2 regions of the Lysinibacillus sp. KU-BSD001 genome follow, and region 2 is predicted to be linked to the other one. Evidence: predicted binding sites of a transcription regulator. Region 2 holds the regulator's gene; the other holds the start of a gene.
The links. Region 2 encodes Rex, which represses fermentation and respiration genes when NADH is low (regulators of the CRP and FNR family bind a similar motif). Its sites were predicted from a motif close to TTGTGAAATATTTCACAA; they were not measured.
Positions count from the first base shown of each region.

Region 1: cydD (thiol reductant ABC exporter subunit CydD) is a predicted target of Rex. The motif match lies at 2,398-2,415, and genes of this name have one in related genera.

Region 1 is NZ_JBDQZI010000004.1:164,793-168,226, reverse strand. It holds gene cydC (thiol reductant ABC exporter subunit CydC) at 1-567, opposite strand, end outside; gene cydD (thiol reductant ABC exporter subunit CydD) at 551-2,266, opposite strand; gene AAGS61_RS07995 (FAD/NAD(P)-binding oxidoreductase) at 2,444-3,434, shown strand, end outside.
Region 2 is NZ_JBDQZI010000016.1:5,417-8,850, reverse strand. It holds gene AAGS61_RS17990 (sugar diacid recognition domain-containing protein) at 1-234, opposite strand, end outside; gene tatC (twin-arginine translocase subunit TatC) at 320-1,141, opposite strand; gene AAGS61_RS17980 (twin-arginine translocase TatA/TatE family subunit) at 1,160-1,384, opposite strand; gene AAGS61_RS17975 (redox-sensing transcriptional repressor Rex) at 1,467-2,102, opposite strand; gene AAGS61_RS17970 (ABC-F family ATP-binding cassette domain-containing protein) at 2,232-3,434, shown strand, end outside.

The DNA.
Region 1 (3,434 bases), on a different contig from region 2:
TGTAAAGGCATTTTTGACCGGCACAGCTGTATTCGATTTTTGGTAAATTAAAATGGCTGGCACGACTGTACTGGTGAATATAAAGCCAATCATTAAAATCAGTGCTAGCCAAGGTGAAAACAACAGTGTAAAAACAATCGTTGCGAAAAAAACAAATAGCGCAATAAACGGCGGATAGACGACGCGTAAGAAAAAATGTTGCAATAGATCCACGTCACTCGTAATCCGATTTAATAAATCCCCACTTTTATATGCATGTAATAAGTTTGATTGGGGTAAAAGTTTTTTAAAAAAGCACATGCGTACAGCACTCATAAAGCGAAATGTCACACGGTGTGAAATATAGCGTTCGGCATATTTACTCGCTGATTTGGCCACACCGAAAAGCTTTAAAAAGGCCGTCAAAATTAAAATGCTATAAAAAGGAGGCATGAGCGCCGCTTTTGAAATGAGAAAGCCACTTTGTGCAAATAATGCTACTGCTGTAAGGCCGCTAATTGTACCCGCAGTCATCGCAAGTAGCACATCTTTTTTATCATGTAAAATCATCTCAATCAGTGCTTTCATCATACGTCCCTCTTTTCTTCATATATTCGTAAAACGGGTGAGATGCGAGTTGTGCATGTGTCCCGCTCGCGCTAACTTGACCATGCTCAATAATATATAATGTATCGACGTGCTGGATGCTCTCAAATCGGTGTGCTACCGTGATGACGGTTGCATGTTGACTAAATGTATACATCGCTTCTGTTAATAGTTGTTCTGTTAACACATCAAGTCCTGCCGTTGGTTCATCGAAAAATAAAATGGATGGGTTTTTTACAAAAGCACGGGCAATCGCAACACGTTGTTTTTCGCCACCCGATAACCCTCGTCCACCTTCACCGATGTTTGTGTCTAACTGTTCAGGCAATGTGTCCAGCCAAGATGTGAGTTGTGCTTTACGCAATGCTTCATAAATCTCCTCATCAGTAGCGGTAAGCCCCATTCGAATATTATCTCGAAGCGTACCCGCAAATACATATGGATGTTGGGAAATATAGCTCATTTGACGGTACCAATCCTGTTCTGACAGTTGTGTGCGCGGCTTTCCACCGAGTAAAGCCACACCGCTAGATAATTCCACCATACTGGAGAGCATATTTAAAATCGTTGTTTTACCATGACCAGTAGGACCGATCAAAGCAATCATTTCGCCTGGTTTTACATTAAGAGAAATCGGTCCAATGAGCGGCCCATTTTCATATTGGTACGTTGCGTTTTGTAAGGACAGCTGTGGTTGATCGTCAATCGGCTCCTTGCCCCAACGTACGGGTGTTGCGGTCGTTTGCATCGCCTCTTCAATAATAGAAACCGCGCCTAAACTTCCTCGACCTGTATGAAAGGCTGCGCCGAGTTCTTTTAAGGAATTGTAGTACTCAGGTGCTAACGTTAAAACAAAAAATGCAGGGGCAAACGTGAGCGACTGAAAGACAATCATTTGAAAGCCAATTTCGAGCGCGACTAATCCCACCCCTAATGTCGTAATCAATTCAATAAATAACGTAGAAGCAAAAGCGATTTTTAAAACGGATAATGTACGTTCCATAAACCCTTTATTGCTTTCTGCTAGCACTTGCTCTTGTTTCTCGCTTTGTCCAAAAAGGCGAATCGTTTGAAGTCCTTGTAGTAAATCCAAGAATTTTCCGGAAAATCGATTCATCGCTACTAATTGTTCTTCTGATTTTGCCTTTGTTTGCAGCCCGATGATGATATACGTTAATGGAATAAAAGGGGCTGTAATGATCATAATCCAGCCACTTGCTGCATGTGTCATAAACACAGCAATTAGTACCATGAGTGGTATAACGGTTGTTTTGATAACTTGCGGGATATATTCCCGGTAATAACTTTCTAATTGGTCTACTGTATCAATTAACAATGTCACCTTTTCACCTGTTTGTGTCGTCATTTGCGCTTCCATTGCATTTTGTGTCCAATGCTGAAGCAATGTTTGACGAAGCGAATTTTTCACCCGTTCAGCTAACAATCCACCTATTCTATTCAGCCAAAACTGCGTGAATAAGCGGAACAGGATAGCAAGAAATAATAAAAGTAAAAAGTGAAATGTAGAGGGAAAAGGGCTTTGTTTTATAAATACAAGGTCGACAATTTGTACAATACTATAGCCTTGCAGGATGATACTACCACCTAAAAATACCGATAGAACAAAGAGGAGAAGTAGCTTCCCTTTATATGCTAGTGCCCATGTTTGTAAAGAATGCATCGTATCAGCTCCTTTCTTCTTATATTAATATAGACAAATCTAAATGAAATTAGGGGTTTTCCACTAAAAAAACAAGTTATTGTTTAGGGGGAAACCCCTATATTTTTGAAATATAGATTTCACTATGATGAGAGTGTAAAGTTTCACAACACAAAAATGCAGAAAGAAGGAAGAAGCATGAAAAATTCTTTCAAAGTCGTCATTGTTGGTGGGGGAACAGCGGGTATTTCTGTTGCCGCTCGCCTATTAAGAAAATCACAAAGCCTCATCCATGAAGTAGCGATTATAGATCCAGCATCAAAGCATTATTATCAACCGCTATGGACGCTAGTCGGTGGAGGAGCTGCTAAAAAAGAAGATTCTGAACGTTCAATGGAATCTGTCATCCCAGAAGGTGCGGTATGGATTCAACAACCCGTACTTGAATTTAAACCGGAACAAAATGAAGTCATCTTAGGAGACAAAACAGCTCTTACGTACGATTACTTAGTTGTAGCAGGCGGTATTGAAATTAACTGGGGTGCTATTAAAGGATTAAAAGAAGCACTTGGTACAAAATCCGTTTGCAGTAACTATTCATTTGAACATGTGGATTATACATGGGAAACGATTCGCAATTTAAAATCGGGTACAGCATTATTTACGCATCCAAATTCACCTGTCAAATGCGGTGGTGCACCACAGAAAATTATGCATATCGCGGAAGACTATTTCCGAAAAGCGGGTGTACGTCAAAACATCAAAGTTATCTTTGGTTCAGCAAATCCAGCCATTTTTGATGTCCTGAAATACCGTGAGGCACTAGAAAAGGTAGTAGAACGAAAACAAATCGATGCACGATTCCGCCGTAACTTAATCGAAATTAAAGCGGATGAAAAAATCGCCATCTTTGAACATCTAGATACGGGTGCAAAAGAGGAAGTGAAGTATGACATGATTCACGTCACACCTTATATGAATGCACCGAAATTTATCGTCAATAGCCCATTAGCTGACCAAAATGGTTGGGTAGATGTCGATATGTATACATTGCAACATAAAAAATATGCAAACGTATTTGGCATTGGCGACTGTGCCAACTTACCGACATCGAAGACAGGGGCAGCCATCCGTAAGCAAGCACCTGTTGTTGCAGAAAATGTAATCGCATCTATGCGCAACCAAACAA
Region 2 (3,434 bases):
AAGCGTTAATACTTCTCCCCGCGCCCCCTGGAAAGAATGGGCCTGTGTATTGGAAATATACAGTGTCGTACGATCACGAATGACGGTCAGTACCCCTTCATGAAACTGATTCATTCTACTTTCATCTGTTGCTGCAACAATAAATCCATTATGGTCACTAATGATCAGCGGTGCCTCCATGAGTGGACTGAGCTCTTTTAGTAGCCGATTGGCAATTATTTGAATATCTATCATCTATCTCACCTGCTCAAAATTTCAATTTTCTAACAATTATTATTTGAAAAAAAATAAGGAATACCTAACTAAGTAGGTATCCTTATTATTTTTGCATCTCTTCAATTTGTCTTCTTTGCTCGGCTAAAAGCTCGTCTACTTTTAACTCGCGTTCGCGTTCTTCTTGCTCTTTTATTCGTTTTGCTTCCGCTATTTCGTATTTTCTATAGCCGATACGCGAAATCAAAATACTAATTTCGTACAATACAAATAATGGAATCGCAATAATTACGTTGGACACAAGGTCCGGTGGTGCTAATAGAACAGAAATCACAATTAATACGAAATACGAATACTTGCGGAATTTCACCATTAATATCGGACTTACAAGACCGATACGCGATAAAAACATTGTGACAACAGGCAATTGGAACAAGAATCCAAATGGAATGAGTAGCTTAAATAAAAACGAGAAGTATGCGTTAATACCGATTGTTTGTTTAATCTCCAAATCTTGTGATAACCCATTCATAAATTTAATGATGTATGGTAATAACACAAAATAGGAGAATACAATACCACCGATAAATAGGAAAAACGAATACGGAATATATTTTAACGTTGCTTTACGCTCTGTTTCATGTAGACCAGGTGTAATAAAAGACCATAGTTGATACAGCAAAATAGGCGACGTTAATATAGCCGCCACCGCAACAGTTACTTGTAAATACACCGTTAACGGATCGGTTACGTTAAAAGCATTCAGTGTTAAATTTTCTGCTTCTTCACTGTACTGAATAAATTTAATAATTGGTTCAGCTGTAAAAAAGCCAATAAATAAAGCAAGTACGAAGAAAATCGCTGTAACAAAGAGGCGACTTCTCAGTTCTTCCATATGTTCTACGACAGTGAGTTCTTTCGGATTCATATAACAGACATCCTTAAATTACTTAGTTACGTTATCTTTATCGTTATCTTTATGCTCAATAACCGTCTTTTTTACATCATCATCGTCTTCAGTTAACCCCTTTGTTGCATGACGGAATTCGCGTAATGTCGAACCCATCGCTCGTCCTAACTCTGGTAGTTTTTTTGGTCCGAAGATTAATAAAGCTACAACACCGATGATAATTAGGCTTACAGGTGTAATCGCACTTAAATGCACAACCACTACAGCCACCTCCTCTAGTATATGTACCATTTTACCGTAATAAGTCGCTTTTTGCTAATAGATTAAATGTGAAAAATTTACGTCAATTGTCACTATTACGAATTAAATAAATAAGCGCTTGCAACTCTACTGATAAATCGATATTCATTAGTTTCATCGATTCTGGTACCGTTAGTCGAACCGGCGTAAAATTTAAAATGCCTTTTGCATTCATTTTCGCTAGCCGATCTGCCATCGTTTGTGCAGAGCGTGATGATACAGTGAGTATCGCTAACTCCGCCTCATATTCTTCATACATTTCTTCTAGTCGATCTGGATGAAAAACTGGAATGTCACTAATTTCCGTTCCCTCATATGGTGCTTTCGAATCGAATGCTACAACAATTCTCGTATTATGATTTTTTTGGAAATTATATTTCAAAAATGCATTGCCTAAATTACCAACTCCGATTAATGCTACATTTGTTGCCTCGTCTTGATCCAATGTTTCTCGGAAAAACGACAATAAATGCTGTACATCATAACCGTACCCCTTCTTCCCAAGTGCACCGAAATATGAAAAATCTCGGCGAATGGTTGCTGAATCAATCTTCATTGCATCACTCAGCTCTCGAGATGAAATACGCTTCTTCCCTTCCTGCGCAAAGTTTTGAATAAAACGATAATAAAGAGGAAGTCTTTTCGTAGTTGCCTGTGGAATTTTATTCTCTTTGTTCACACATGTTCCTCCTACAATCAAATGGAAATCGTTATAATCTTACTAAACAACTACCTATTAGTAAAGCACCTATCATTGCATGCAACTACCCCATCATTTAAACTTAAAACATGAACTGAGGTGTAAAAAATGATTGTGTTACAAGTAAATCAATTATATAAATCATTTGCAACAGATGAGGTGTTAAGCGGAGTAAAGCTTGAAGTACAATACCGTGACCGCGTCGCACTCGTCGGTCGAAATGGTGCTGGCAAATCAACGCTCTTAAAAATAATTGCTGGCCAAATGTCGTATGACAGCGGCGAAATTATTGTTCCAAAAGATGTGAAGGTAGGGTATTTAGAGCAACATGCAGGGATTGATTCGGACCTTTCTATTTGGGACGAAATGATGACAATCTTTGGGGAACTGCGTAAAATGGAGAGCACGCTACGCGGTTTAGAGCAAAAAATGGCAGACCCTACTGTGTATGAAGATAGCGAAATGTATGCGCGTGTGATGGCAGAATATGACCAGTTACAGCATGATTTTAAAGAGGCAGGTGGTTATCAATATGAGGCCGATACACGTGCAGTGCTACACGGTATGCAGTTTTTCCCAGCGGACTATGAGAAACCCATTCGCTCATTATCTGGTGGGCAGCGTACACGCCTTGCACTCGCGAAGCTCTTATTATCGAAACCAACTTTACTTATTCTCGATGAGCCGACAAACCATTTAGATATCGAAACATTATCATGGCTTGAAAATTACTTAAAAGGCTACGATGGCGCCATTTTAATTGTTTCTCATGACCGTTACTTTTTAGATCAAGTCGTATCGATTGTATATGAAGTATCACGCACACGTGTTACAAAATATGTCGGTAACTATAGTGCTTACTTAGAGGACAAAGCCAAAAATTACGAACGCGACATGAAAATGTATGAGCGCCAACAAGATGAAAAAGCAAAGCTAGAGGCATTTATCCAAAAAAATATTGCCCGCGCTTCGACAACAAAAATGGCACAGTCACGTCGGAAAATGTTAGAGCGAACAGAATGGATGGACTCTCCAGATAGCGATGAAAAAAGCGCAAGCTTCGGCTTCGACATTGAACGCCAAAGTGGAAATGATGTACTATCTGTCGATCACCTTTCTGTCGGCTATCCAGGAAAACCCGTATCATCTGGCATTACTATGCGTATTTTCCGTGAAGACCGCATCGCACTCGTTGGGCCAAATGGTGTCGGAAAATCAACATTACTCAAAACGATTGTCCAAGATTTAGAAACGATTACGGGCGATATTCGCTATGGTACAAATGTCCAGATCGGCTACTACGATCAAGAA